One region of the Streptomyces sp. NPDC006430 genome, then DNA from elsewhere that is predicted to be linked to it. Evidence: riboswitches for the same ligand, from Rfam matches in the RefSeq annotation. Region 1 holds a riboswitch; each other region holds the start of a gene.

Region 1 (9,990 bases):
TCGCGACGACCACCGGTTTCACCGCCGCCGTCCGCCGCGCGAGCCGGGTGAACTTCCGCGGATTGCCCAGGGTTTCGAGGTACATCAGTGCGACGTCGGTGGCATCGTCCTCGTACCAGTACTGCAGGATGTCGTTTCCGGAGACGTCTGCCCGGTTGCCCGCCGAGACGAACGACGACAGCCCCTCGCCCCGCCGGAGCAGTGCGGAGAGCAGCGAGATGCCGATCGCCCCGGACTGGGTGAACAGCCCGATGCGGCCCCTCGTCGGCGCCGGCGCCGGTGTCAGGGAGGCGTTGAGCTCCACCTCCGGCGCGGTGTTGATCACGCCGTACGCGTTCGGCCCGATCAACCGCATCCCGTACGAGCGCACCTGTCGCACCAGCTCGCGCTGTCGGTCGAGTCCGGCCGGGCCGCTCTCCCCGTATCCGGCGGACAGCACCACCAGCCCCTGCACGCCGCGCTCGCCGCAGGCGGCCACGGCCTCGGGGACCCGCTCGGCGGGGACCGCGATCACCGCGAGGTCGACGGGGGCGTCGATGTCACCGAGGCTGCGGTAGGCCCGTACGCCGTCCAGGAAGTCGGTGGTGGCGGCCTCGTTCACGGCGTAGAGGTGGCCATGGAAGCCGCTGTCGCGCAGGTTCCGCAGGGCAGCCGCGCCCACGCCCCCGCCGGAGCGGCTGACCCCGATCACCGCCACCGAGCCGGGCGCCAGCAGCCGCTGCACGGAGCGGGCCTCGGCGCGCTGCTCCCGGGCACGCTGGACGGCCAGGGACTCGGCCGTGGGTTCCAGGTCGAGGGTGAGGTGGACGGAGCCGTCCTCGAAGCTGCGCTTCTGCTGGTAGCCGGCGTCGGTGAACACCTTGATCATCTTGGTGTTGGCGGGCAGCACTTCGGCCACGAAACGGCGGATGCCGCGCTCCCGGGCGACCGCCCCGATGTGCTCCAGGAGCGCGGAGGCGACACCGCGACCCTGGTGGGCGTCCTGGACGAGGAAGGCGACCTCGGCCTCGTCGGCCGGGGCGGAGGCGGGGCGCCCGTCGGCGCCGATCCGGTCGTAGCGGACGGTGCCGATGAACTCCTCGCCGATGGTCGCCGCGAGGCCGACCCGGTCCACGTAGTCGTGGTGCGTGAAGCGGTGAACGTCGCGGTCGGAGAGCCGGGGATAGGGCGCGAAGAAGCGGTAGTACTTCGACTCGTCGGAGACCTGCTCGTAGAAGCTGACCAACCGGCCCGCGTCGTCCGTGGTGATGGGCCTGACCCGGGCGGTGCCGCCGTCGCGCAGCACGACGTCCGCTTCCCAGTGGGCCGGGTACGAGGGATCCGACGCGGTGGTCATGCCGTGATCCTAAGGCCAGGAACGGCCGGACAGCTCCTGCGCGGCGCACGAGGCAAGCCCGGTCACATCAGGGCAAGCTGGGTGGGGTCGAACGGCGAGGGATCCGGGCCGAAGGTCGGTCGGAGCATCGAAGGCGTCGTGAGAGACTGGTCTAGACAACCGTAAGAACCTGAAGGGCATCACCATGGCAGAGCGCCGCGTCAACGTCGGCTGGGCCGAGGGCCTGCACGCTCGTCCCGCCTCGATCTTCGTCCGCGCGACGACCGCTTCCGGCGTCCCGGTGACCATCTCGAAGGCCGAGGGGAACCCCGTCAACGCCGCGTCCATGCTCGCGGTGCTGGGCCTGGGCGCCCAGGGCGGCGAGGAGATCATCCTCGCGTCCGACGCCGAAGGCGCCGAGGCCGCACTGGACCGCCTGGCGAAGCTGGTCGCCGAGGGTCTTGAGGAGCTCCCCGAGACCGTCTGACCCTTCGGGCCCTTCGGGTTCGTCCCGGGCGTGCGACGAAGCCGCGACCACCGGCATTCCGATGGTCGCGGCTTCGTCGCTCCCCCGCTTTCCACCCCGCTCGACAGCCCATTCGGACACGACGGGAATTCGTGCGATCCGCGCGAAGAAAGCGGCGCGGAGAAAATAATGAGGCCGCCGCCTCCGACATTAATACGCGGCATTTGTTAATGCGGACCGCTCGCCGTGTTTACGGCATGTTGCGAAGTCCTCACTCGCAGCCGGTGCGCCCCGCTCGCCCGCTCCGCGTGGATCGCCGTCAACGTCCGGGCCCGCTCCGCGTCGCCGCGCGCCACGGCGTCCACGATCGCCCCGTGATCCGCCCAGGATTCCACGGGCCGCGCCGGGGCCTCCACGACGTACATCCAGGCGACCTTGTGCCGCATCTGCGCGAGCAAGGCGATCAGCCCGGGGCTGCCGGAGGCCTGGGCGAGGGTCTCGTGGAACCAACCGCCCAGGGCCCGCAGATCCTCCCCCTGCCCACGCCTGGCCCGCTCCTGCCCCAGCCTGACCAGCCCCCGCAACACCTTGAGGTGGGCTTCGGTGCGCCGGCGGGCGGCCCGGGCGGCGGCCAGGGGTTCGAGCAGCATCCGCAGTTCCAGGAGATCGGCGGCCTCCTGCTCGGTGGGTTCGGCCACGCAGGCGCCCGCATGGCGCCGCGTGGTGACGAAACCCTCGGACTCCAGGGTCCGCAGGGCCTCGCGGACCGGGACGCGGGAGACTCCGTACCGGCGGGCCAGGACCTCTTCGGTCAGTCTGCCGCCCGGTTCGAAGACCCCGGAGACGATGTCGTCGCGGATTGCTGTGCATACCGCGTGCGCAGGAATACGCAAGTCCGGACCTCCGCCTATTTCCGATTTCCGACGCCATTGCCGCGACCGTGTTGGGATCGTACTGGGACTCTATTGCAATACGCGAAATTTTCCGAGCGCGGCCGAAAATCGGAGATATTTACAGCCACAACGCGAAGACCCCGGCTCGGGGAGCCGGGGCCTTCAGTGGAGTGCTGCGGTCAGAGGTCGACGCCGTGCTGGCGCAGGTACGCGACCGGGTCGATGTCCGAGCCGTACTGGGAGCCGGTGCGGGCCTCGAAGTGCAGGTGCGCACCGCTGGAGTTGCCGGTGGAGCCCGACAGCCCGATCTGCTGGCCCGGGGTGACCTGATCGCCGACGGAGACGCTCAGCGAGAGCATGTGGCCGTACTGGGTGTACGTACCGTCGTTGTGCTTGATGACGACGTTGTTGCCGTACGCGCCGCCCCAGCCGGCCTCGACCACGGTGCCCATGCCCACCGCGTGCACCGAGGTGCCGGAGTCCGCGTGGAAGTCGATGCCGGTGTGGCTGCCGGAGGACCACATGCCGCCACCCGCGTGGTACTGGGTGCTGATGTAGGACCCGTCGAGCGGGGCGACGAAGGTGTTGAGGCGCTTGCGCTCCGCCTCGCGGGCGGCGCGCTCGGCGGCCTCGCGCTCGGCTTTCGCCTTCTCCTCGGCCTTCGCCTTGGCCTCGGCGGCGCGCGCCTTCGCGTCGGCCTCCGCCTTCGCCTTGGCGGCCGCGGCTTCGGCGGCGTGCTGCTGGGCCTCGGCCTGGGCCTCGATCTGCACCGGGAGGTCCTCGGCGGTGACGACGGCGTTCAGGCCGGTGTCCTCCATGGAGGGGGCCTTGTCCGACGCGGCGAAAGCCGGGCCTGCGAGGGAGCCGACGACACCGGTGGTGGCGAGGGCGGCTATGCCGGCGAAGCCGGCGGTCTTGCGGCTCAGACGACTGGAACCACGGTGCTTACCGGCGGCACGACTGCCATACGCCATGAAGGGGCTGATCCTTTCCTTCCTTCTCGCCTACCGGGTTAGCTGACGGGTTCGGAGCAGGAAGGTCTCCTACGGGCTCCTCCGAGGAGGCGGCCCGATTCACCCCAGGGACACTTGGGTCCCCGGCTCCCCAGGCTCGCGCCTGACGGGGACTCGGCGATCGCTGCCCGGTGCCGCGGGTGCGGCGCGTACAACTGACGGACAGCACGGCCGACGCTAGGCGGATCATCAGTCAATCGCCAAACAGAGGCGGCATTTTGTTGCGTACGCCACACCACATACGCGCAGCCTCTCCACTAAACAGACAAAAGGGACTCCGGGGGACAAGCCGCCGAAACCCCTTGAGTCGTCCGTCAGTTGGCGACGACGGTCACCTCACCGATCCCCAGCGCCCGCACCGGTTCCTCGATCTGTGCGGCGTCGCCCACGAGAACGGTGACCAGACGGTCCACCGGGAACGCGGCCACGACCGCCGAAGTCGCCTCCACCGTGCCGGTTTGGGCCAGCTGCGCGTACAACTGCGCCTGGTAGTCGTCCGGAAGCTCCTGCTCGACCTGATCGGCGAGGGTGCCGGCCACGGCCGCGGCCGTCTCGAACTTCAGCGGGGCCACACCCACCAAGTTCTGCACCGCCACGTCCCGTTCGGTGTCGGTCAGGCCGCCCTCGGCGAGGGTGCGGAGCACCTTCCAGAGGTCGTCGAGCGCCGGGCCGGTGTGGGGGGTGTCCACCGAACCGCTGATCGCGAGCATCGAAGCGCCCTTGCCGTCGGCGGTGGAGCGCAGCACCTGCCCGAACGCGCGCACGCCGTACGTGTAGCCCTTCTCCTCGCGCAGCACCTTGTCCAGGCGCGAGGTGAGGGTGCCGCCCAGGCAGTACGTGCCGAGCACCTGCGCCGCCCAGACCCGGTCGTGCCGGTCCGGTCCGATCCGGCCGATGAGCAGCTGAGTCTGGACGGCACCGGGCCGGTCCACGATGACCACGCGACCCGTGTCGTCGGCGGTCACCGGCGGGACCGGCAGCGCCTCGGCGGAGTTCCCGGTCCACGTGCCCAGGGTGTCCGCCAGTACGGCGTCCAGGTCGATGTCGGTCAGATCGCCGACGACGACCGCGGTGGCCGTGGCGGGGCGCACGTGGGCCTCGTAGAAGGCGCGTACGGCCGCGGAGTCGATCCGGGCGACCGTCTCCTCGGTGCCCTGGCGCGGGCGGGACATCCGCAGGGCCGCCGGGAAGAGCTGCTTGGAGAGCTCCTTGGCGGCGCGGCGCTGCGGGTTGGCCAGCTCGTGCGGGATCTCGTCGAGCCGGTTGCGCACCAACCGGTCGACCTCGCTGTCGGCGAAGGCGGGCGCGCGCAGCGCCTCGGCGAGCAGGCCCAGCGCCTTGGGCAGCCGGGAGGCCGGAACCTCCAGGGAAACCCGCAGGCCCGGGTGGTCGGCGTGCGCGTCGAGCGTCGCACCGCAGCGCTCCAGCTCGGCCGCGAACTCCTCGGCGGAGTGCTTGTCGGTGCCCTCCGACAGGGCGCGGGCCATGATGGTTGCCACGCCGTCCAGGCCCTCGGGCTCGGTGTCCAGCGGGGCGGCGAGGTTGACCTCGACCGCAATGACCTGCTGCCCCGGACGGTGGCACCGCAGCACGGTCAGGCCGTTGGGCAACGAGCCGCGCTCGGGAGCCGGGAAGGCCCACGGCTTGGCCTGGCCGGCCTGCGGCTGCGGGTGGAAGGTCATCGTGACGGCTGCGGTGTCGCTCACTGCTCCGCCCCCTCGTTCTCGTCGTTCTCGTCGGCCTCTGGCGTGAGCGGCTCGTACACCAGCACCGCGCGGTTGTCCGGGCGCAGTCGGGCCGCGGCCACGGCCTGCACCTCCTCGGCGGTGATGTCGAGGACGCGCTGGACGGCGGTCAGCGCGAGCTGCGGGTCGCCGAACAGCACGGCGAAGCGGCACAGTTCGTCGGCGCGGCCGGCCACCGTGCTCAGCCGGTCCAGCCACTCGCGCTCCAGCTGCGCCTGGGCACGCTCCATCTCCTCGGCCGTCGGGCCCTCGGCGGCGAACCGCGCGAGCTCCTCGTCCACGGCCGCCTCGATGTCGGGCACCTCGACCCCGCTGGACGTCTTCACGTCCAGCCAGCCCAGCGAGGGCGCGCCGGCGAGGCGCAGCATGCCGAAACCGGCGGCGACGGCCGTCTGGTCGCGGCGTACCAGCCGGTTGTGCAGCCGGGAGGACTCGCCGCCGCCGAGCACGGTCAGCGCCACGTCGGCGGCGTCGCACTCGCGGGTGCCGTCGTGCGGGAGCCGGTAGGCGGCCATCAGCGCGCGGGCCGGAACCTCCTCGACGATCTCCTCGCGCAGCTGCCGGCCCATGATCTCGGGCAGCACCCCATCACGCGGCGGCTGCTTGCCGTCGTGTCCGGGAATGGTGCCGAAGTACTTCTCGACCCAGGCGAGCGTCTGCTCGGGGTCGATGTCGCCCACGACCGACAGCACGGCGTTGTTGGGCGCGTAGTACGTACGGAAGAAGGCGCGCGCGTCCTCCAGGGACGCAGCGTCCAGGTCGGCCATGGAGCCGATGGGGGTGTGGTGGTACGGGTGACCCTCGGGGTACGCCAGGGCCGTCAGCTTTTCGAAGGCCGTGCCGTACGGGACGTTGTCGTACCGCTGACGGCGCTCGTTCTTGACGACGTCGCGCTGGTTCTCCATGGACTCGTCGTCCAGGGCGACCAGGAGGGACCCCATCCGGTCGGCTTCCAGCCAGAGGGCGAGCTCAAGCTGGTGGGCCGGCATGGTCTCGAAGTAGTTGGTGCGCTCGAAACTGGTCGTGCCGTTGAGGGAGCCTCCGGCACCCTGGACCAGCTCGAAGTGGCCGTTGCCCGGTACGCTCGCCGAACCCTGGAACATCAGGTGCTCGAAGAGGTGAGCCAGGCCGGTCCGTCCCTTGACTTCGTGGCGCGAGCCGACGTCGTACCAGAGGCAGACCGCGGCGACCGGGGTCAGGTGATCCTCGGAGAGCACCACGCGCAGGCCGTTGGCCAGCCGGTGCTCGGTCGCTGTCAGGCCGCCGGAGCCGGCCTGGGCTGTGGCCGTGTGACCCATGGGCATGTGGTCCCTTCGATCGCGATGCAGAGATTTCCGTCAGACCTGCCACTGTATGCAAGCGTGTCGGGCACCGGAGAAGTTCCCGGCTCGTGCTCCCCCAGGACTCCGTCCGGGGGGGGACCCCCAGGGTCGGAGTCGGCGTTGTCGGTGCCTCGGGCCACAATGGTCCGCGACAACGCCCGTCAGAACCCCAGCCAGACCCCCCAGCACACCTTCATTCTTGGTTAAGGAGCCGCGCAGCGATGGCCCGCCGCAGCACGAAGACCCCGCCGCCGGAGGATTTCGAGGAGAAGATCCTCGACATCGATGTCGTCGACGAAATGCAGGGCTCCTTCCTCGAGTACGCGTACTCGGTGATCTACTCCCGCGCCCTGCCCGATGCCCGGGACGGCATGAAGCCGGTCCACCGGCGCATCGTCTACCAGATGAACGAGATGGGCCTGCGCCCCGACCGCGGTTACGTGAAGTGCGCCCGCGTCGTCGGCGAGGTCATGGGCAAGCTGCACCCGCACGGTGACGCGTCGATCTACGACGCGCTCGTGCGCATGGCACAGCCCTTCTCGATGCGGCTGCCGCTGGTCGACGGCCACGGAAACTTCGGTTCGCTCGGCAACGACGACCCGCCGGCCGCCATGCGTTACACCGAGTGCAAGATGGCGGACGCCACGTCGCTGATGACGGAGTCGATCGACGAGGACACCGTCGACTTCACCGCCAACTACGACGGCCAGGAGCGGGAGCCGGTCGCGCTGCCCGCGGCCTACCCCAACCTGCTGGTCAACGGCGCCTCCGGGATCGCCGTCGGCATGGCCACCAACATGCCCCCGCACAACCTGGGCGAGGTCATCGCGGCCGCCCGCCACCTGATCCGCTACCCCCAGGCCGACCTGGACGCGCTGATGCGCTTCGTGCCGGGTCCGGACCTGCCCACGGGCGGCCGGATCGTCGGCCTGTCGGGGATCAAGGACGCCTACGAGAAGGGCCGGGGCACCTTCAAGATCCGTGCGACGGTGACCGTGGAGAACGTGACGGCGCGCCGCAAGGGCCTGGTCGTCACCGAACTCCCCTTCACGGTCGGCCCCGAGAAGGTCATCGCGAAGATCAAGGACCTGGTCGGTTCCAAGAAGCTCCAGGGCATCGCGGACGTCAAGGACCTCACCGACCGCTCGCACGGCCTGCGCCTGGTCATCGAGATCAAGAACGGTTTCCACCCCGAGGCCGTACTGGAGCAGCTGTACAAGCTGACGCCGATGGAGGAGTCCTTCGGCATCAACAACGTCGCGCTGGTCGACGGCCAGCCGCTGACCCTGGGCCTCAAGGAGCTGCTGGAGGTCTACCTCGACCACCGGTTCGAGGTCGTGCGGCGGCGCAGCGAGTTCCGCCGCGGCAAGCGGCGTGACCGACTGCACCTGGTCGAAGGTCTTCTGGTGGCCCTCGTCGACATCGACGAGGTCATCCGGATCATCCGGGACAGCGACAATTCGGCGCAGGCGAAGGAGCGGCTGATCGAGCGCTTCTCCCTGAGCGAGATCCAGACCCAGTACATCCTGGACACCCCGTTGCGCCGGCTCACCCGGTTCGACCGGATCGAGCTGGAGTCCGAGCGCGACCGCCTCACGGGCGAGATCGACGAGCTGACCGGGATCCTGGACTCCGACACCGAGCTGCGCAAGCTGGTGTCCACGGAACTGGCCGCGGTGGCCAAGAAGTTCGGCACCGAGCGCCGTACGGTCCTGCTGGAGTCGGCGGGCACGCAGGTGGGAGCGGTTCCGCTGGAGGTCGCGGACGACCCCTGCCGAGTGCTGCTGTCCTCGACGGGTCTGCTGGCACGCACGGTGACCGGCGAGCCGCTGCCCGAGCAGGAGGGCGGGGCCCGCGCGAAGCACGACCTGATCGTCTCCCAGGTCGCGGCGACCGCCCGGGCCGACATCGGCGCGGTCACCTCGTACGGGCGGCTGCTGCGGCTCTCGGTGATCGACCTTCCGCAGCTGCCGGACACCCACGCCGCGCCGAACCTGGCCGGCGGCGCCCCCGTCTCGGAGTTCCTCTCCGGGTTGGAGGCCGACGAGAAGGTGATCTGCCTGACCTCGCTGGACGAGTCCTCGCAGGGCCTGGCCCTGGGCACCGAGCAGGGCGTGGTCAAGCGGGTCGTCCCGGACTACCCGGCGAACAAGGACGAGCTGGAGGTCATCACCCTCAAGGACGGTGACCGGATCGTCGGCGCGGTCGAACTGCGCACGGGTGAGGAAGACCTGGTCTTCATCACCGACGACGCCCAGCTGCTGCGCTACCCGGCCGGTCAGGTACGTCCGCAGGGCCGCCCGGCGGGCGGCATGGCGGGCATCAAGCTGTCCGAGAACGCCAAGGTGATCCACTTCTCGGCGGTGGACCCGGCCCGGGACGCGCTGGTGTTCACCGTGGCGGGCTCGCACGGGACGCTCGACGACTCGGTGCTGTCCGGAAAGCTGACGCCGTTCGACCAGTACCCGCGCAAGGGCCGGGCCACCGGTGGCGTGCGCTGCCAGCGGTTCCTGAAGGGCGAGGACCTGTTGGTGCTGGCCTGGACGGGCAACGCTCCGGTCCGCGCGGCGGCGGTGAACGGCACCCCGGCCGAGCTGCCGGCCGTGGACCCGCGCCGCGACGGCTCGGGGGCCGCACTGCCCGCGGTCGTCGCCGCTCTGGCGGGGGCCGCGCTGTAGGACGTACGAGGGCGTTCGGGTGGTACGACCCGCGGGACGTACCACCCGAATGCCGACTAGTGTTTTCCCTCTTGGTGTTGGTGGGGGGAGTGCACAGCTGATGAGTCGTCGGTCGGGCGGATTGATCGGGGACTGGGCCGAGGCCCAGCGGCGACAGCAGCGGACGCAGCTGGTCCAACAGCGGGAGGCCGAGCGGCGACAGCGGGCGTACGAACGGGACGTGGCGCGCAGCGAGCGTGAGCAGCAGGCCGCCTACCGGCAGCACCGCGAGGCGCAGGCACGGCGGCGGACCGAGTTGATCGAGGCGGAGGTCGCCCGGCTGCAGGGCCTGCTGGCCGAGGGCTGCCGGGCGCCGGCGTTCCGGATGGCTTCGCTGGTCCGCTCCGAACGGCTCGAACCCTTCGCTCCGGGCGCCCTGGCGCACCCCGTAGCGATGCCGCAGCTGGAGCAGTTCCAGCAGCAGAGTGGCTGGACGCTCGGCTCGAACCGGCGGGCGCAGGCCGAGCGAGAGGCCCACGCCCGGTACACCGAGGCCTGGCAGGCGGCCCACGCAGCGGA
Region 2 (9,990 bases), on a different contig from region 1:
GGTGGCGATCCTCATCCGCCGCCGACTACCGCGCCGTTCCGGGCGCGAAAGTCGAGTTGCTGCCCGGTCTCGGACACTCACCCCTACTCGAGGACCCCCCGCGGACCGCCACCCCCCTGCTGGCCTTCACCACGATCCACGCCGTACGCGTGGACTGAACGACAAGGAGGGTTGCCATGCGGATTCTCGTCTCCGGCGCCAGTATCGCCGGTCCGGTGCTGGCGTACTGGCTCACCAGGCACGGCTTCTCTGTCACCGTCGTCGAGCGCGCGCCGACTCCGCGCAAGACCGGCGGTCACGCGGTCGACCTGTTCCGGCCCGCGATGAACATCTCGGAGAAGATGGGCGTGCTCCCCCGCATCGAGGAGCGGGCCACCGGGACCCACCGGATGACCGTCCGCCAGGAGGGCGCACGGCGTCCCGTCCGGGTGGACCTCTCCAAGATCTTCAGCGCCACCTCCGACCGGCACGTCGAGATCATGCGCGACGACCTGAGCGAGATCTACTACGACGCCGCACGCGACGACGTCGAGTACATCTTCGGCGACTCGATCACCGCGATCTCGCCCGACGGCGAGGTGCGGTTCGAGAACGCCGCACCTTGCCGCTTCGACCTCGTCGTCGGCGCGGACGGGCTGCACTCCAACGTGCGCCGCCTCGTCTTCGGCGACGAGTTCCACTTCAGCGCCTTCACCGGGGCCTACCTCGGGGTGCTGACCCTGCCGAACGTCTCCGGGCTCGACGGCGAGCTCCTCATCCATGTCGGCGTCGGCCGCACCGCCGGCATGTACAGTGCGCGGCACCTCGGTGACGCGCGGGCGTTGTTCCTCTTCCGGAGCGAGCGCGAGCTCGACTACCACCACCATGACATACCCCGTCAGAAGGAGCTGTTGCGCGGTGCGTTCGACGGCATGCACCCTGACGTGGACCGCTGGCTGAACGAGCTCGACCGCACCCCCGCGTTCTACTTCGACTCGATCACCCAGCTCCACATGGACACCTGGTCGCGGGGGCGGGTGACGCTCGTAGGCGACGCGGGCTACTGCCCCGGCCCGGCCGTCGGCGGCAGCACCAGCCTGGCCGTGGTGGGAGCGTACGTCCTCGCCGGGGAGCTGGCGCGGGCGGGCGGTGACCACGAGCGCGCCTTCCCCGCTTACGAGCGCGCGATGGCGGAGCACGTGCGTGGCAGCCGCGCGGCCGCGCTCAGCGCGGCGAAGACCCTGATCCCCACCTCACGCCTCGGCGTGCGGGGACTGGCCCAGGGCGCCCGCCTGATCTCCGCCCTGCCCGCGGGGCCCAGCCGAGCCCTCCTCCGCCTCACAGCCAAGAGCGCACGCCTCTACAACTCCATGACCGTCGACGACTACCCGCCGTCGTCCACCGCATCGCGAGGCCGGGTCGGCCTCGTGGGCGACCCGGGAGGCGGGCTCGGGGTGGAGTGAACGCCGCACCGCGATTTTCCGGGCTTCGAGGAAGCTCCACCGGCCCGCGACGTCACTTACACGCTGATCTCCCCTGCGCTGGAATGCCGCGCAGCAGCCACCTGCTGTTGGCCTTGGCCACGACACCCGACCGCCCGGCTGGGATCCGGGCCAGATCGGCGGCCATGCCTCGACAACGTCGTGACCAGGGCGAACGCCGCCTGACCTCAACCGAGACCGGCATCCTCACCACAGATGCAGGAAGCTCCGGGCGTCGTCAAAGCCGTCAAGAGCCCGGCCGTCCACATCCGACGGATCCGCCTCGGCGCGGGCCGCGAGCGACTCTGCGAGCGTAAGCGCCTCGTCACTGAGGTGTCCGAAGCGCCGGGCGGTATGTCCGAGGCAGAGGCCGGCCAGGCCGAGCAAAGGACTGCCCGGCGCTGCCCGCGTCCCGACCTGCACACACCAGTGCTCGACGAACTCCCGGTCGTCATCGTTCAACGCACTCCCGACCAGGACACGCGCCGCCTCGCCCTCCTGCGAGCGGTCGCGAAGCGCCCACTCCAGCGTTTCGACCACCACCTCATGTGGCAGATGCGGCAGCGCGGGCGGGTCCTCGAAGGGTAGATGGGAGTGCATTCGCAGAGAGTACGCGCCCGCATCTGCCGCTCCGCGCGAGCGGGCCCGTCAATGACGCGTACGACCCGCTCGCGCTTCGTGGCTCAGCCGGCTCCATGAATGAGCGACCCGCCTCGGATCCGCATCTGGGGTCACCGCTCGCCCGCCAGGTCCAGATCACCGCCCCGAGGCTCACTCGGCTCCGGTTCCATCGGCTTCGGGCGACGCCACGGGTGGGCAATCGGATGGGAGACCGGGCGCCACCAGGGATCCACGGGCAGCGTTCCGGCAGGCTCGAAAGGCTCGCCCGGGCGCGGGAGCGCCACCGGCTGGCCCACCTCCTCAGCAGCGTCGGCGGTCCACTCCCCCGGCTCCGCCCAGGCATGCAGCGAGAGGTTGAATGTGCCCCAGTGGATCGGGAGCATCACCCCGTGCGGCTTGGATCCTTGCAGGTCAAGGTGTGCCTGGACGCCCTGCTGGGGGGTCATGTGAATGTCCGGCCAGCCCCCGGGCAGCGGGGTGTAGTCCGTATGGTCCTTGGGCCAGTACTCGGAGTACGCCCCGATCTGAATCATCGTGGCGTCGAAGGGCCCGTGCTCGGCGCCGATCTCCCCGAAGCCGGGGAAGTAGCCCGTGTCGCCGCTGTGAAAGATCCGGTGCTCGTCGCCCGCGACCACCCAGGAAGCCCACAGGGTGTGCTGCTGGTTGCGCAGGCCGCGTCCGCAGAAGTGCCTCGCCGGAGTCGCCGTCAGGGACAGTCCCGCGATCTTGGTTCCCTCGTTCCAGTCCAGCTCGCGCAACCGGTCCGGCGAAACCCCCCAGCGTTCCAGGTGGGCGCCGACGCCGAGCGGGACGGCGAAGACCGTGTCCGTACCCGCCAGCTCCTTGATGGTCGGCAGGTCGAGGTGGTCGTAGTGGTCGTGCGAGATCACCACGGCGTCCACCGGCCCCAGCGCGGCCAACGGCACCGGTACGGGGTGCAGCCGCTTGGGCCCGGCGAAGGGGAAGGGAGAACACCGCTCTCCCCAGACCGGATCGAACAGCACGCGGCGTCCGTCGATCTCCGCAAGTACCCCGGAGTGCCCCATCCAGGTCAGCCGCAAGCCGCTGACCGGCGGATTCGCCAGCTCGGCCAGCGTCGTGGGGTAGACCGGGATCGAGCTGCCGGGGCTGCGCCGGATCCGCTGCTCCTTGTGGAAGTAGAGCTTGGCGAACTCCAGCATGGAGCCGGACGGCCGGGTCCGCGCCCCGACGGGGTTCTGGAAGACGCCGTCGGCGAAGTTCGGCGAGCGGCGGATCCGCTCCAGCCGTGCGCCGGACGGATCCGCGCCGAAGGCTTCTGACCGCAGGGCGCGCAGCCGTGGACGCAGGGGACGGGAGCCGGTCAAAGCGCCTCCTGGGAGGGTGGGGCGGGATGGACGGGAGAAGCCGTACTGGATACCGGTCTACCACCATGCCAACGCGCACCGGCCCCGAAGGATTCCGCCGCGCCCCCGTCCTCCTGCTCGGGGTTACAGCGGCAGCAGGTCGGGCCGCTTCGCCTCCACGTGGTCCCCGGAGGACTCCCCGCGCAGCCGCCGCCCGATCCAGGGCACCAGGTGCTCCCGTGCCCACTGGATGTTGTCCCGGGTCACGTCCACCGAGCCGCGCGGCTGTTGCGGCGGCCACGGCTGGTCGGGGTCGGCCGGCACCTGAAGCCCGAGCACCTGGGCGGCGCGCAGCGCGACCCGGGTGTGCCCCTCGGGCGAGAGGTGCAGCCGGTCGTCGTCCCAAGCCCGCCGGTCCTGTACGGATTTCAGCGACCAGAGGTCGAGCACCGGGCAGTCGTACCGGTCGGCGATGGCGCGCACGTGCGCGCTGTACGTCGCCACCTTGCCGCGCAGGTGCTTGAGGACCGGCACGCCCCGGGTGTCGAAGCCGGTGGTGATCATGACCTGGCCGACGGCTCCGGTGAGGTCGGCGACCGCCGCCTCGAACCGTTCCGCCACGTCGTCCGGGTCGCTGCCGGGCCGGATGATGTCGTTGCCCCCGGCACAGAAGCTCACCAGGTCCGGTGCCAGCTCCTTGGCGCGGGGGACCTGTTCGGCCACGATCTGGTCGAGGAGCCGTCCCCGCACGGCCAGGTTCGCGTACCGGAATTCGTCTTCCTCGCGCTGATCGGCCAGGAGTACGGCCAGTCGGTCCGCCCAGCCGAGAAAGGTCCCCCCGGGTCCCGGGTCCCCCACACCCTCGGTGAAGCTGTCCCCGATCGCCGCGTACGAGCCGATGGTCTTGAGTGTCGTCGTCGTCGCTGCCACGGGACCATATCCTTCACCCCGGCACGTGACCTACGCCACCGTAGGAAGGGGTTGACGGTCCGTGATCTATACCACCTGGTCGGTACGGAATAACGACGCGTGAGGCCGGGACCCCCCTCGGGTCCCGGCCTCACGGGTCCGGCGCCTCTCCGACGGCGGGAGCCGTCAGATGCTCACACCCTTGGAGCGGAGGTAGGCCAGCGGGTCGATGTCCGAGCCGTAGGACGGGCCGGTGCGGATCTCGAAGTGCAGGTGCGGGCCGGTCGAATTGCCGGTGGAGCCGGACAGGCCGATGGTCTGGCCGGCGCTGACGCTCTGGCCGACCGACACGGACAGCTGGGACAGGTGAGCGTACTGGGAGTACTTGCCGTCCGCGTGCCGGATGATGACCTCGTTGCCGTACGCGCCTCCCCAGCCTGCCGAGACCACGGTGCCCGCGCCGACCGCCCTGACGGTGGTGCCGGAGCTCGCGATGAAGTCGACGCCGGTGTGGTAACCGCTGGACCACATGGCACCGGGGGTCTTGTACTGGGTGGAGATCCCACCGCCGACGGGTGCGACGAAGCCGGCGGAGGTGACCGCACCCGCGGCGGACGTGCCACCGGCGCTCTTCTTGACGGGCGCGGGCGCAGGGGCGGGCGCGGCCCCGGTCGTGGGCGCCGCGGACTTCTTCTTCGGTGCGGGGGCCCGCTCCGGCGCCGGAGCCTGCGGGGCCGTCTCGCCCTTCGCCCCGAGGGTCAGCTTCAGACCGGGGTGGATCAGCGACGGGTTGGCGCCAACGGCCTCGCGGTTGTCGGCGTAGAGCTGCTGCCAGCCGCCGGAGAGGTGACGGTCCTCGGCGATCTTGGAGAGGTAGTCGCCCGGCACCACCGTGTAGACGGTCGGCGCGGCCTGCGCGGCGGCGGGAGCGGTCTGCGGCGCGGCCGGAACCTGGGCGACCTGCACGGGGGCCGTGGCGGGAGCGGCGGCCGGGGCGCCGGCCGCGTGGGCGCCCGAGGCGCCCATCAGCGGCAGCGCGAGGGCCGCGCCGCCGGTGCCTGCGACGGCGAACCCGCGGGCCACGGAGCGGGACTTGGGACGGCGGTGCTTACCTCGTGCAGGCATGGCGATTTCCTCTCCGTCGCCTGCGAGGTGAGCTGTCGGGTTCGGACTGGAGATGTCCGGCCGCACATGAACGGAACAGAACATGTACGGCTTCACCCCGAGCTGTCCCGGTACGAAGATCGGGAACAGCGGCCTACCTGGTTCCCCCGCTCCTGCCGCGCATGTGAATAGTCGAGTGCGGTTTCCGGACGGCGGCAGGATTCGGCGGTCCATCCGGATCGATCGCGAAGGTAATCGAGTTGAGCCACACGGAACAAGCCACGAATTTCCCGACGCATTCACAGGAGTGGGAGTTCGACGGAATTCCCGTCACCCTCCGTCCATTCCCCACCGCCAACGACCGCCCCGGCCGGGCCATTCGACTTTGACGATCAGGCACTCACGGTCACCGTATGATCTGGCTCACGGGGCTGCGCGCGATCTCGCCTCCGGTTATGGCAAGTTGGCCCCAAGTAGTGTAATTCGGACACCCCACCACGATACGGAGGAGTTCCCGTGACTCAGCAGATACCCCCGTCCCCGCTGACGGACCCGACGCCTGAGCCGGAGCTGGCCGGAGTGCGCAACTTCCGTGACGTGGGCGGCCTGCCGACCATCGACGGGCGGAGGGTCAAGACGGGACGACTGTTCCGTAGCGGACATCTGGCACATGCCACCGAAACCGATACAGAGTTCCTCGCGTCGCTCGGCCTCCACACCATCTTCGACTTCCGCAACGAAGCCGACCACGCCCTGGAGGGACCCGACGTCGCACTCCCCGGCGTACGGAACGTCAACATCCCGCTGTCGGACCCCGCCGACGGCAAGGAGTTCTGGACGATGGTCCGCGACGGCGACCTCGGCCAGCTGCGCCAGATCCTCGGCGACGGGAAGGCCGCAGCCCGGATGACCCACTCGTACCGCTCGATGATCAGGGAACGCACCGCCGAGCACAGCCGGGTCGTGCACTCACTCGCCGAGGACAGCGTTCCGGCGCTCATGCACTGCGCGGCCGGCAAGGACCGGGCCGGTCTGTCGATCGCCGTCACCCTGCTCGCGCTGGACGTCGAGCGCGGGGCGATCGTGACCGACTACCTGGAATCCAACGCCCCGCACCGTCGCTACCGGGTACGCCGCGGCAGCGACGCGGCCGAGGCCCGCTCCCCCGAGGTGATGGAGCTGCTCGCCCCGCTCTTCGACGCCCGTGCCGAGTACCTGAGCGCCGCCTTCGACACGATCGACGAGCACTGGGGCGGGGTCGAGCGCTACCTTGCCGTGGGTCTCGGGCTCACGCCCGAGACCCTCGACCGACTGCGGGACCGACTGCTCGACTGAGCCGGCCCGGGACGGGTGGAGCAGGTGGTCAGCGGTTGCCGACGGCCTGCTTCACCAGCGTCCTGCCGAAGTCCCACATCAGCCCGCCCCCGCCGTGCGCCTCGTCCATGACCTCGCGGAAGGCGGCCACGAAACGGTCGACGTCCCGCTCGTCCACGACCAGCGGCGGGATGAGCTTGATCACCTCCAGGTGGTCGCCGGAGACCTGGGTGAGGATCCGGTGCTTCTGGAGCAGCGGCACCACGACCATCTGCGCGAAGAGCCCCTTGCGGGCCGCCTGGAGCATCGCCCACCGGCTGCGCAGCCCCAGCGAGGACGGCCTGCCGAATTCGATGCCGATCATCAGACCGCGCCCGCGCACCTCGTGGAGCAGCTCGTACTCGTCCACCAGGGCCGCGAGCCGGCCGCGCAGCAGGTCCCCCGTCGCGCGGGCACGGGCGACCAGCGATTCGTCGTCCATGACGGAGAGCACCGCCAGTCCGGCCGCCATCGCCTGAGCGTTGGAGCCGAAACTGGCGGAATGCACCAGCACCCGGTCCATGGACGAGTAGACCTTCTTGAAGATCCAGTCCTTGCCGAGGGTCGCGCCGACCGGGACGTAGCCGCCGGACAGTGCCTTGGCCACGCACACCAGGTCCGGTTCCACGCCCGGCTCGTGCTGGTAGGCGTAGAAATCACCGGTTCGTCCGAGGCCCGTCTGCACCTCGTCCGCGATCAGCAGCGCCTTGTGCTGGTGCAACAGCTCCTGCGCCGCGAGTAGGAATCCGGGCGGGGCCGCGAGCACGCCCTTGCCCTGGATCGGCTCGACGACGAGGGCGGCGACGTCCCCGCGTTCGAGTTCCCGTTCCAGGGCGGCCAGATCACCGAGCCCGATCTTCGTGTCGGGCAGCAGGGGCCCGAAGCCGTCCCGAAAACCGCCCTCCCCGTTGACCGAGAGGGAGCCCGCGGTCAGGCCGTGGAAGGCGTGGTCGCAGTAGAGGACCCTGGGCCGCCCGGTGGCGTACCGGGCGAACTTCAGGGCGGTCTCCACCGCCTCGGTGCCGCTGTTGCCGAAGAAGACCCGGTCCAGGTGCGGGCTGTACGACAACAGCTTCTCGGCCAGTAGTCCGGGCAACGGCTGGCAGTCGAAGCGGGTGAGGTCGGCGAGCTGGGCATCGAGGACGTCGTGCAGGGCCTGGCGGACGACCGGATGGTGGCGCCCCAGGCCCATCACCCCGAACCCGGCGAGCATGTCGAGGTAGTCGTTGCCCTCGGCGTCCCAGAAGTGGGCCCCTTCGGCCCGTACGTAGACCTTGTCGAAGCCGATCGTGTGCAGCATCCGGGGCAGCTGGTGGTTGAGGTGCCGCGCGTGCAGCTCGTAGCGCTCCGCGCCGCGCTCGGCCAGCAGGGCGCCGAGGTCGAAGCCCTTGCGCGCGCCCGCGCCCGCTCCGGCCCCGGCTCCTACGCCTGTTTCGGCTCCTGGTGCGGGGCTCATGCCGAGGTGTCCCGGTTGCCGCCGATCGTCTCCCGGGCCGCGCGCAGCGACTCCTTGAGGGAGCCCATGGTGGCGAGGACGGCGGTGGGCTCGTACCCGCAGTGCGCCATGCAATTCGCGCACCGCGGGTCCTTTCCGCGACCGTACTTGCTCCAGTCCGTGTCGTTGATCAGTTCCCGGTACGTCGGCACGTATCCGTCGCTCATCAGATAGCAGGGGCGCTGCCAGCCGAAGAGGGAGTAATTCGGAATGGCCCAGGCGGTGCAGGGGAAATCGGCCTTGCCCTCCAGGAAGTCGAGGAAGAGCGGAGAGTGGTTGAGCCGCCAGCGGCGCCGGTTCCCGCCCGCGAAGGCCTTCCTGAAGAGTTCCCTGGTCTGTTCGACGCCCAGGAAATGCTCCTGGTCGGGGGCCTTTTCGTAGGCGTAGGCGGGCGAGATCATCATCTCGTCGACCTTGAGGTCGTCATTGAGGTAGTTGAGCACCTCGATGATCGTCTGCGGGGTGTCGGTGTTGAAGAAGGTGGAGTTGGTGGTCACCCGGAACCCGCGCCGCTTCGCCTCCTTGATGGCCGCGACCGCCTCGTCGAAGACGCCTTCCTTGGCCACCGACTCGTCGTGCCGCTCGCGCAGGCCGTCGATGTGCACGGCGAAGGCGAAGTACGGGGACGGGGTGAACTTCTCGATCTTCTTGCGCAGCAGCATCGCGTTGGTGCAGAGGAATACGTACTTCCGCTTGGCCACCAACTGCCGCACGATCTCGTCGATCTGCGGATGCATCAGCGGCTCGCCGCCCGCGATGGACACCATGGGCGCACCGGACTCCAGGACGGCACCCACCGCCTGGGCCACCGGCATGCGCTGCTTGAGCACGCCGGCCGGGTGCTGGATCTTCCCGCACCCCTCGCAGGCCAGATTGCAGGCGTAGAGCGGTTCCAGCTCGACGATCAGCGGGAACTTCTCACGCTTGCGGAGCTTCTGTTCGAGAAGATACGTCCCGACCCTGATGGTCTGTCGCAGTGGCATGGCCATCTGGCTCACCTCCTGGGGAGCAGCAAAGAACGGTGCCAGTCATAAAACGCGGGCAGTACGGCACGCAATACGCGGAAGGCCGATATTCCACCGCGGACCGTGCCGATGCGGACGAGCTCGTGCTCCGGAGCGTCCACGATCACCCGGACGGCCGCAACCGGACGTCCCGCGCCGGGCGCGCCGTCCCGCGAGGCCGTCCAGAGCGTGGCCGCGGACTCCATGTCGACCGCGATCGCGCCGGTGGCACGCAGTTCAGCGCGCTCCTGGCCGCGGACGACGTGATCGGATCCGGTCAGTACGCCGGTGTGCACGGTCCGGCCGGGGGCGGCCCGGGCCAGTGCCTCGGCGAGCAGGGCGGTGCCGGCGCACGCGACGGTACCCCGCGGGTCCCGGGTGGCCTCGGCGACGACCAGATCGCCGGGGCTCATACCGGGGGTCAGCCCGGCGCAGAAGCCGGTGGCCAGGACGGCGGCCCGGCGCAACCCCGGCTCGGCGAGCGCCCGCCCGACGGCCCGGTCCGCGGCACGCGGTCCCATGCCGGTGCGCAGGAGGGCGTAGCCCGGTCCGGGGCGTACGGCGCCCCGGTCGCCGCCGCTGCGCAGGGCCGCCTGCTCGATGCGCAGGGCGCAGGCGACCAGCAGCGGCGAGGCCGGCTCGGGTCCGCCGGACCCGGCGGTGGCCATCAGGCCTCCCCGGGCGCGAAGGGGTCCCCGTACAGGTAGCGGCCGAGCGCC
Region 3 (9,990 bases), on a different contig from region 1:
GCGCGCCTCGGCCAGCGGGACCGTCTCCTCGACCAGGTCCAGGGCCGCCTCGATGTCGGCCCGTATGGCGGCGATCTGGGCCGCGGTCGGCGGGTCGGTGACCTCCCCGTCCACCACCAGGTGCCGCTCGGTCATCCGTACGCAGCCCACGTCCACGGAACGGGCCGCGCGCACGTGGTCCTCACCGACCACGAACTCGGTCGAGCCGCCGCCGATGTCCACCACCAGGAAGGGCTTGTCCAGGGTGGTCCCCCCGGCCGTGGTCCCGGGGAGGTCCGTGCCCGTCAGTTCCTTGGTGGCGCCGGTGAAGGAGAACTCCGCCTCCTGCTCGCCGGAGATCACCTCCGGCGCGACGCCCAGGATGTCCAGGACCCCGCGGACGAACTCGTCCCGGTTCTCGGCGTCGCGGGAGGCCGAGGTGGCCACGAAGCGCACCCGCTCCGCGCCCAGCTCCTTGATGACCGCCGCGTACTCGCGGCAGGCCGCGAAGGTGCGCTCCAGCGCCTCGGGGGCCAGCCGGCCGGTCCGGTCCACGCCCTGCCCCAGGCGGACGATCTTCATCCGCCGGTCCAGCTCGACCAGTTCGCCGGTGGCCGGCTCGTAGTCGGCGACGAGCAGGCGGATGGAGTTCGTACCGCAGTCGATGCCGGCGACCCGGGTCACGCGCCCGTCTCCGTCTCGGCGGTTCCTGCGGTCTCCGCCCGGTCGGCGCACGGGGTGACGCAGGCACCCTTGGCCCACCACTGCGGCAGCATCGCCAGGGCCTCGTCGCCGAACGGGTTCACCCCCGGGCCGGCGGCCAGCGAGTGGCCGACCAGCACGTGCAGGCACTTCACCCGGTCCGGCATCCCGCCCGCGCTCGGGAAGCCCTGGAGCACCTCGATCGCGTCACGGCGCCGGATGTAGTCCTCGTGCGCGGCCCGGTAGGCGGCGGCGAGTTCGGGGTCCTCGGCGAGCCGGGCCTGCATCTCCTTCATCACGCCGTTGGCCTCAAGCGTGCCGATCGCGGAGGCCGCGCGCGGGCAGGTGAGGTAGTACAGCGTGGGGAAGGGAGTGCCGTCGGGGAGGCGCGGGGCGGTCTCCACCACGTCCGGCTGGCCGCACGGGCAGCGGTGGGCGATGGCGCGCAGCCCGCGCGGCGGGCGGCCGAGCTGCTGCTCGAACGCCTCGATGTCCGCGTCGGTCGGCTCGGTCCGGTCGGTCTGGGGCGGGGGCGTCTGCATGCCTGGAGGAAGTCTCTTCGTTCTCGTGGATGGGTGCGGTGCTCGTCAGTCGCCGGGGCGGTCGGCCTTGTCGACGCCGTCCCAGACGTTCGAGTACCAGGGCCGGTCGGACCCGGCCGCTCCGGTGCGGTGCCGCTCGGCGGCCCCGGCCCCGGGGTCGGTCATGATGTAGCTGATCTCGCCCGGGCGGACGAAGTGCAGGTGCTTGCGCGCCTGCTGCTCCGCGTAGGCGTTGTCCTGCCAGCGGGCCTTCTCGTCGCGCAGGCGTTCGAGACGCCGGCTCGCGGCCTCGGCGGCCCGCCGCTGCCCCGCGATCTCCGAGCGCTGGGATACGTACTGGCGCATCGGATACGCGAGGGCGACGACCAGGGTACAGAGGACCAGTACCAGGAGGGCGGCCCGGCCGGTCAGCCGACTGCGCCGGACCTGACGGCGGGTCTGCGAGCGGTAGACGTGGGCGGCGGTCCGCTCACCGAGCTGCTTGAGCCTGGTCGCGGTGGAGAAGGTGGAGAACCGATCCCGGTTCCCGGCCATTGATCCCGCCTCCCCTATGTACGCCCTACGCAATACGTCCCCGCACACGGTACGGGACCGAGTGCGGGGACGTACGGAGGCAAGAGCGTGATTAGCCCTTGAAGCGCGGGAAGGCGGAGCGGCCCGCGTACACCGCGGCGTCGTCGAGGATCTCCTCGATGCGCAGCAGCTGGTTGTACTTGGCGACGCGGTCCGAGCGGGCCGGGGCGCCGGTCTTGATCTGACCGCAGTTCACGGCGACGGCGAGGTCGGCGATGGTGACGTCCTCGGTCTCACCGCTGCGGTGCGACATCATGCACTTGAAGCCGTTGCGCTGGGCCATCTCGACGGCGTCGAGGGTCTCGGTCAGCGAACCGATCTGGTTCACCTTGACGAGCAGGGCGTTCGCGGAGCCCTCCTCGATGCCGCGGGCCAGACGCTCCGGGTTGGTGACGAAGAGGTCGTCGCCGACGATCTGGACCTTGGCGCCCAGGCGGTCGGTGATGATCTTCCAGCCGGCCCAGTCGTCCTCGAAGAGCGGGTCCTCGATGGAGACCAGCGGGTACGCGGAGACGAGCTCCTCGTAGTACTCGGTCATCTCGGCGGCCGAGCGGGACTGGCCCTCGAACTCGTACTTGCCGTCCTTGTAGAACTCGGACGCGGCGACGTCGAGCGCCAGCGCGATGTCCTTGCCCGGGACGTAGCCGGCCTGCTTGATGGCCTCGACGATGAGGTCGAGCGCGGCGCGGTTGGACTCCAGGTTCGGGGCGAAGCCGCCCTCGTCGCCCAGGCCGGTGGACAGGCCCTTGGAGTGCAGGACCTTCTTGAGGGTGTGGTAGACCTCGGCGCCCCAGCGCAGGGCCTCGGAGAAGGACTCCGCGCCGATCGGGGCGATCATGAACTCCTGGATGTCCACGTTGGAGTCGGCGTGCGACCCACCGTTGAGGATGTTCATCATCGGAACGGGCAGCAGGTGCGCGTTCGGGCCGCCGAGGTAGCGGAAGAGCGGAAGGTCCGAGGCCTCGGACGCGGCGTGCGCGACGGCGAGGGACACGCCGAGGATGGCGTTGGCGCCGAGGGAGCCCTTGTTGTCGGTGGCGTCCAGGTCGAACATGGCCTGGTCGATCAGGCGCTGCTCGGTGGCGTCGTAGCCGACGAGCTCCGGGCCGATCTGCTCGATGACCGCGAGGACGGCCTTCTCGACACCCTTGCCCATGTAACGGTTGGGGTCACCGTCGCGGAGCTCAATGGCCTCGAAGGCACCGGTGGAGGCGCCGGACGGAACTGCAGCACGGCCGGTGCTGCCATCGTCGAGGCCCACCTCGACCTCGACCGTGGGGTTACCTCGGGAGTCCAGGATTTCCCGGGCTACGACGACGTCGATGGACGGCACGAGCATCTCCTTCTGGGATGTGACGCTGAGTGTGCGGTGGCATGTCGGGCCGTGGGATGGCCCCGCCGACTAGAGCCTAACCGGATCCGGGCACTCGGCCGGCCGACCGCCCGGACCCTGGGACGAAAAAGGGCCCGAATACCCCTCTTCTGGGACATAGTCGCGCGGTCGCGGGCGGCGCAGCCGGGACAAACGCCGCCGCCCGACGCGTGGGGGGAGACGCGCCGGGCGGCGGGGAATGCGTACTGCGTGCTGCGCTGCGTACTGCGCTGCGGGTGATCCGGCGGTTGTTACCGCAGGATTCAGCTGAGCTTCAGCTTCTGACCCGGGAAGATCAGGTCGGCGTCGGAGACGATGTCCTTGTTGAGCTCGAAGAGCTTCTCCCAGCCGCCCTTGACGCCGTTGGCCTCGGCGATGGTGCCCAGGGTGTCGCCGGACTTGACCTCGTACGAGCCGTTGCCGGTCTTCGGGGTCGGGGCCTCGGAGCGCTCGGAGCGGGTGGTCGGCGCCTCGGCGCGCTTCGTCTGCGTCTTCGCCTTCGACTCGGCCTTCTTCGGCTGGGTCTTCTGCTCCGTCTTCTTCGGGGTGTCGGTCGCGCCGCCCCCGGTGTAGGCGGAGTTGGACAGGCCGACGCCGCAGGACGGCCACGCGCCCTTGCCCTGGCCCTTGAGGACCTTCTCGGCGATGGCTATCTGCTGCGACTTGGAGGCCTGGTTGGCCTGCGCGGCGTAGGCCTTGCCGCCGTACGCGGCCCAGGTGGACGACGAGAACTGCAGGCCACCGTAGTAGCCGTTGCCCGTGTTGATGGCCCAGTTGCCACCGGACTCGCACTGTGCGACGCGGTCCCACTGGGAGGCGGTCGCGGCCGAGGCGGAGCCCGCGGTCATCAGGGGCGCCGCGACGGCGACACCGGCAACGCCGGCGAGCGTGACGATGCGGGTCGTCCGCTGGATGGCCGTGGCGCGGCGGTGCTTGCCCTTGCCGGAAAGCAGCATGGAGTTCTCCTCACCGACGCCTACGAGGTGAGCTGTCGGGTTCGGGCGGATGAGTGCCCGGCCGCGCGTCCGGCGCGCGACTTAACCCCTAGCCGTTTCCGTGGCCGTCTCTCAACGGCCGGTCCCGGCGCCTACCTTGGTTCCCCCGCTCCTGCCTTCGGCGCTTGACGCGACGACTGTTCCCTCCGGCCGCCGGCAGGATTCGGCGATGCGGTCGAAGGAGCTCGCGGTGGCGAGCGATTCAGAAGGTAGACAGGTCCCTCCCCGATGTTCAATGAGGAACATCGGGGAGAAACGACCCCTACTTGCGCTCTCCTCACGGGCGTTTGCGCAGGTGAGGACGGGGTTTGCGGAAGGCTCCGGGCGAGACACGCCAGTTGACCGGAAGAGACACATGTCTCACTTGCCGATAACGGACATTCACCCCTTTCCGGGTGCCCGAAGTGTCGTTATTTTGCGGTTAGATCCAGATTCTGACCCGGCTTGATCAGGTCCGCGTCTCCGCCGATGACCTGCTCATTGGCCTGGTAGAGCGCGTTCCAGCCGCCCTTGACTCCCTTGGCATGCGCGATGGTCGCCAGACTGTCGCCCTCCTTGACGGTGTACGAGGGGGCGGGCGCCGGATCAGACGTCGTCTGGGTCTCAAGGGCGGCGGCACCACGGTGCTTGCCGGTGCCGGAGGTGTCCGGGATGGCCGTCGGGTCGGTGGAGGCACCCGGGGTGGAGGGAGGCGTGGAGGCGCCGGGAGCGGTGGGGTTCGCCGGGTTCCCGGGCCCGGTCGGGTTCGCCGGGTTCGTGGGCGTGGTGGGCGTGGTGGGTGCCGTCGGGCCCGTGGGGGTCGAGGGGCTGGTGGTCGGGTCGCCGGGGAAGACCGGAACCGTCGGCGACGTGGTGGGCGCGTCCGGGTCGGGCATGACGGGCAGTCCGCTGCTCGGCGCGAGCGGCGCCGGCGGGATCGTGAAGTCCGGAGCAGGGGTCGGAGCGCCGAAGTCCTTCGCCTTCGCGCCGGTACCGCCCGCCGGGACGGAGTTGTCGGGGCGCACGGGGCTGGGGGCGACGGGCCGGTGCGAGTCGCGCAGGCCCGGGTCCACCTCCGCGGCGGGGGACTGCTGGGTGAGTCCGGCGGAGGCTGCGCACAGCGGCCACGCCTCGGGGCCCCGGGAACCGAGCACGCGCTCGGCGACGGCGATCTGCTGCGACCGGCTGGCGAGGTCGGGGCGTTCGGCGAATTCCAGGCCGCCCGCGCCGTTCCACTCCTCCTGCGTGAACTGGAGGCCGCCGTACGCCCCGGTACCGGAGTTGGCGCTCCAGGCGCCCCCGCTCTCACACTCGGCGACCTTGTCCCACGTGGAGGCGTCGGCCGCGCTCGCGCCGGTGGCGGCGAGCAGTGGCAGGGCCAATGCGGAGCCGGTGACTCCGGCGGTGACGACAATCGCGGGTACCTGGCGGGGGCGTCTGTGGCGGCCGTTCCCGGAACGCATGAGCTGCACCTTTCGCATAACGGCTGGGTAACGGCAGAACCTAGCCGCCTTTATCCGATTGTCACAACTCTGGTCGGGGGCTGACTTCCGGTCAGGGAGCCGTCAGACGTTTCGAGCTGCGAACCGAACGGGAAGAGTGCGCAGGCCACGCATGATCAGACCGCCGCGCCAGCGAAGCTCGTTGGTCGGAATCGCGAGTTCCAGATCCGGCAGACGCGTCAGCAAAGTTGCAAGCGCCGTTTGCCCTTCAAGTCGTGCGAGCGGAGCACCCAGGCAGTAATGGATGCCGTGCCCGTATCCGAGGTGCTGGTTGTCGGTCCGGGAGAGGTCCAGGGTGTCCGGATCGGCGAAGCGCTCGGGGTCCCGGTCGGCCGCCGCGAGGACGACGAGCACCGGATCCCCGACCGCGATGTCCCGACCCCCGAGGGTCAGCGGCTCGGTGGCGAACCGCCAGGTGGCCAGCTCGACCGGGCCGTCGTAGCGGAGCAGCTCCTCGACGCCGGTCTCCAGCAGCCCGCGCTCGCCGGCCGCGAGGGAGGACTGCAGGCGCTCGCGCTGGTCCGGGTTCATGAAGAGGGAGTGGACCCCGTTGCCGATCAGGTTCACGGTCGTCTCGAATCCGGCGAACAGCAGAATGAAGGCCATCGCGGTGGCCTCGGCCTCCGTCAGATGGTCCCCGTGGTCACTCGCGCGGATCAGGTCCGAGATCAGGTCATCGCCCAGATCATCCCTTTTGCGGTGGATGAGTTCACCGAGATAGGTCCGCATCTGCTTCACGGAGCGCGCGACCCCGCCGCGCGGACCGCCGCCGTGCCGGATCATCATCCCGGCCCAGTCACGGAAGTCGTCCTGGTCCTCGCGCGGTACGCCGAGCATCTCGCAGATGGCGTAGATGGGGAGCGGAAAGGCGAACTCGTGGATGAGGTCCGCCTCCCCCTTCCCGGCGAACTGGTCGATCAGGTGGTCGGTCAGTTCCTGTACCCGCGGCGTGAACTCCGCGACCCGCCGCGGGGTGAACGCCTTCGACACCAACCGCCGCAGCCGGGTGTGGTCCGGCGGGTCGATGTTGAGCAGGTGCGTCATCAGCTCCGCCTTGCGCTCCCCGGGGATGCCGGTCTTGCCCTTGGCGTGCGCCGGTTCCGCATGGTGCGCCGGATTCTTGCTGAGCCGCTGGTCGGCAAGGGCCTGGCGGGCGTCGGCGTACCGGGTGACCAGCCACGCCTCGACGCCGCTGGGGAGCTTGGTGCGGTGCACCGGGGAGTGCTCGCGCAGCCAGGCGTAGGCCGGGTACGGATCGGTCGCGAACTCCCAGTCGAACAGGGTCGGGCCCTGGGCGGGAGCGGGGTCTTCGGGGGTTGCGGAGGTCGGTTCGTGCACCCGCTGACCGTATCCCGGCGCCCACCCGCCGCCCTATATGGGCCGTTCGCCGCGGCTGTCCGTAGATCGGCCCAGGCTTGACCTCGCGTTCCGCGGCGTTCCTACTGTCGGACTTGTGGACGTGAGGATCTTGAAGAGCAGCTTCGCCGTGGTGGAGAGGCGGGCCGAGCACGCCGCCAGGTTCTTCTACTCCCACCTCTTCTGGCACAACCCCGGCATCCGCAGACTCTTCCCGGCCTCCGCCGAGGACATGGAACGCCAACGCGACCGGCTCTTCGCCGCGTTGACCCACGTCATCGCCCGCATCGAGGACGAGAGCCTGCTCCCCTACCTCCACGACCTCGGCCGCGACCACCGCAAGTTCCTGGCCCGCCCCGAGCACTACGCGGCCGTCGGCTCCAGCCTGCTCGCCGCCCTCGCCCTGACCTCCGGCGAGGCGTGGACCCCGTCCGCGGAGAAGGCGTGGTCCGAGGCGTACCAGGTGATCGCCGACGCCATGATGGCCGGGGCCGCCGCGAGTCAGGATCCGCCGTGGTGGGACGCCGAGATCGTGCGCCACCTCCGGTACGGGCCGGACATAGGGGTGCTGACCCTGCACCCGCACGCCCCCTTCCCCCATCGGCCCGGACAGTACGCGAGCGTGAGCAGCGCCCGGGTCCCGGCGATCTGGCGCACGTACTCCATAGGCAACGCCCCGCGCCCAGACGGCACCCTCGACCTGCACGTCAGCCGCATCGAGAACGGCCGGCTCAGCAACGCCCTGGTCCGCGAGGCGCAGCCCGGCGAGGTGCTGCGGCTCGGCGCCGCCGGCGGCCAGCTGACGTTCCGCCGCGCGGACCGCCCGGTCAGCCTCATCGCGGCGGGCACCGGCTGGGCACCGATCCGGGCCGTGCTGGAGGAGCTCGCCGAACACCCTCCCGACCAGGACGTACGCCTCTTCGTCGTCGCCCGTGACGCCGCCCACCTGTACGACCGCCCGCTGATCGACCGGTACGCCGCCGCCTTCCGCTGGCTCGGCGTCACCTACATCACGCCCGCCCCGGGGCAGCACCGCAACCAGGCCACCGGGCGGCTGGCGACCGCCCTCGGCCACCGGGGCCTGTGGCCCGACCACGACGTCTACCTCAGCGGTCCGCCCCGGTTCGTCGACGAGACCGCGCACCTCCTCCAGGAGTTGGGCGCCCGCCCCGACCGGATCTTCCACGACCCCGTACCCGCCGCCGGCGCGGGCCGGGGCCCGAACGGCCGGCCCCTGGGCTTCGGGGAGTGGTTCTTGAGCCGCCCCGCGCCGCACTGGCACGACCCGTCGGGCCGCGAGCCCCGGGCTCCCTGAGCGGGTCCGGGTAGGTCCGGGCGCTACGCCTCGGCGCCCTCGACGCCCTCGGCGGCACGGATGGCGTCCCGGTAGACGCGGGCCGCGGCGCGCAGCGCGGTCTCGGGGTCGATGCCCGCCGCTTCGGCGCGCGCCGCCAGCGCCAGCAGTTCGTACCCGATGCCCTCGCCCCGGGGCAGCTCCACGGGCACGCCGCCCGCGCGGACCCGGCCCGCCAGCTTGGCCGCGAGCGCGAGGCCGGGCTGGCCGAGGGGAATCCCGTCGGTGACCGACTCCCGCTGCTTCTCGACCGCCTTGGTGCGCTGCCAGTGCGCGCTGACGTCCTCCGGGGTCTGTGCCTGCGCGTCCCCGAAGACGTGCGGATGCCGGCGGATCAGCTTCTCGACGAGGCTGCCGGCCACGTCGTCGATGGAGAACGGCTCGTCCGGGTGCTCCTCGGCGATGCGTGCGTGGAAGACCACCTGGAGCAGTACGTCGCCGAGCTCCTCGCGCAGTTCCTCGCGGTCCCCGTCCTCGATGGCCTCGACCAGCTCGTAGGCCTCCTCCGTGGCGTACTTCACCAGGCCTTCGTGGGTCTGGCGCGAGGTCCAGGGGCATTCGCGGCGGACCCGGTCCATCACCTGGACGAGGTCGAGCAGCCGGGCGCCGGGCAGGTCGTAGGAGCCGGGCAGCAGTTCGAGGTCGGGCATGCTGACCCGGCCGGAGCCGGCGAGCCGGGCGAGCCCGTCGGTGAGCCGCTGGTCCCCTTCGCCGCTCGGGATCACCACGACCGTACGGCCGCCGGCGCAGGCCTCGACCAGCTCGTGCGCGTCCGGGACCTCGTACGCGACCTCCACGCCCGCCTCCCGCAGGTACGGCACCTGCGGGTGGTCCGGGTCGGCGCACAGCACCCGGTCCGCGGCGTGCAGGGTCTGCCAGGCCGGCCAGGACAGCAGCCCGGGGGCGACCCGGTGGCTCGCGGTCAGCAGGACGATCCGGCCGGTGGCCGTTGCGGCGGCGTCGGCATCGGTGTCGGCAGACGGGGCGGGGGCGGATTCGGCGGCGTGCTCGTTCACCCTCCGAACCTACCTCCATCCCCCCGGCCGCCGGCCGGGGGCCCCGGGCGGCTCAGACTCCGGCGGGGGCCTGCTCGGGCCGGGTCTTCTGGACGATCCAGGGGGTGTCCTGGTCACCGAGCACGATCTGCTGCGCGTCCCATACGCCGTAGCGCGGGTTCACCTCGATGTGCAGGGCCTTCGCGGCGGACGCAAGCTTCTCGACGGCCTTGTCCTGGCTGCCGTAGTGGTCGAAGAGCTTGTCGCGCAGCAGCTTGAAGCGGGCGTCGGCGTCGAGCTGGTCGGGCGCCAAGTGGGCCTGCTCCAGGGCCGCCGCGGCCAGTTTTTCGCTGCCACCCGCCTTGTCCAGCTGGGCCTTGCGGAAGTCCTGGACCTCCTTGTTGCTGACGCTCACGCCCGCGGCCTCGGCGGCGCGCTCCAGGACCACGGTCTGGATCATCTTGTTGAGCTTGACGCGCTCCAGGCCGGACGAGGCCTGGATGAGCTGGGCGGCGGCCGGCCCCGATGCGTTCTGGGCCGCACGGACGTCGTTGACCTGGGCCTGGAGGGCGGAGGTGGTGATCCGTTCGCCGCCGACGACGGCCGCGGTGCCGGGGCGCACCTGACCCGAGCAGGCGGTC

The links. A riboswitch is a leader RNA that binds a small molecule or an ion and turns the genes downstream of it on or off. The one in region 1 is predicted to bind cyclic di-AMP.
Positions count from the first base shown of each region.
Region 2: linked by a shared signal. The riboswitch ahead of ABZZ20_RS22055 (LysM peptidoglycan-binding domain-containing M23 family metallopeptidase) and the one ahead of ABZZ20_RS22800 (M23 family metallopeptidase) in region 1 are both predicted to bind cyclic di-AMP.
Region 3: linked by a shared signal. The riboswitch ahead of ABZZ20_RS35720 (transglycosylase family protein) and the one ahead of ABZZ20_RS22800 (M23 family metallopeptidase) in region 1 are both predicted to bind cyclic di-AMP.

Region 1 is NZ_JBEXQA010000016.1:114,355-124,344, reverse strand. Features, by position in the region: gene ABZZ20_RS22815 (GNAT family N-acetyltransferase) at 1-1,336, opposite strand, end outside; gene ABZZ20_RS22810 (HPr family phosphocarrier protein) at 1,521-1,802, shown strand; gene ABZZ20_RS22805 (GntR family transcriptional regulator) at 2,009-2,674, opposite strand; gene ABZZ20_RS22800 (M23 family metallopeptidase) at 2,854-3,648, opposite strand; cyclic di-AMP (ydaO/yuaA leader) riboswitch at 3,662-3,817, opposite strand; gene ABZZ20_RS22795 (pitrilysin family protein) at 4,002-5,369, opposite strand; gene ABZZ20_RS22790 (pitrilysin family protein) at 5,390-6,730, opposite strand; gene ABZZ20_RS22785 (DNA topoisomerase IV subunit A) at 6,976-9,432, shown strand; gene ABZZ20_RS22780 (restriction endonuclease) at 9,533-9,990, shown strand, end outside.
Region 2 is NZ_JBEXQA010000015.1:91,591-101,580, reverse strand. Features, by position in the region: gene ABZZ20_RS22080 (alpha/beta fold hydrolase) at 1-158, shown strand, start outside; gene ABZZ20_RS22075 (FAD-dependent monooxygenase) at 177-1,442, shown strand; gene ABZZ20_RS22070 (hypothetical protein) at 1,668-2,060, opposite strand; gene ABZZ20_RS22065 (MBL fold metallo-hydrolase) at 2,192-3,427, opposite strand; gene ABZZ20_RS22060 (SGNH/GDSL hydrolase family protein) at 3,551-4,336, opposite strand; gene ABZZ20_RS22055 (LysM peptidoglycan-binding domain-containing M23 family metallopeptidase) at 4,502-5,440, opposite strand; cyclic di-AMP (ydaO/yuaA leader) riboswitch at 5,443-5,624, opposite strand; gene ABZZ20_RS22050 (tyrosine-protein phosphatase) at 5,936-6,754, shown strand; gene ABZZ20_RS22045 (aspartate aminotransferase family protein) at 6,783-8,228, opposite strand; gene hpnH (adenosyl-hopene transferase HpnH) at 8,225-9,256, opposite strand; gene ABZZ20_RS22035 (1-hydroxy-2-methyl-2-butenyl 4-diphosphate reductase) at 9,262-9,939, opposite strand; gene shc (squalene--hopene cyclase) at 9,939-9,990, opposite strand, start outside.
Region 3 is NZ_JBEXQA010000060.1:9,720-19,709, reverse strand. Features, by position in the region: gene ABZZ20_RS35740 (Ppx/GppA phosphatase family protein) at 1-663, opposite strand, end outside; gene ABZZ20_RS35735 (DUF501 domain-containing protein) at 660-1,223, opposite strand; gene ABZZ20_RS35730 (septum formation initiator family protein) at 1,269-1,757, opposite strand; gene eno (phosphopyruvate hydratase) at 1,849-3,135, opposite strand; gene ABZZ20_RS35720 (transglycosylase family protein) at 3,432-4,124, opposite strand; cyclic di-AMP (ydaO/yuaA leader) riboswitch at 4,127-4,297, opposite strand; gene ABZZ20_RS35715 (transglycosylase family protein) at 4,574-5,605, opposite strand; gene ABZZ20_RS35710 (cytochrome P450) at 5,708-6,982, opposite strand; gene ABZZ20_RS35705 (globin domain-containing protein) at 7,104-8,315, shown strand; gene ABZZ20_RS35700 (nucleoside triphosphate pyrophosphohydrolase) at 8,339-9,370, opposite strand; gene ABZZ20_RS35695 (SurA N-terminal domain-containing protein) at 9,423-9,990, opposite strand, start outside.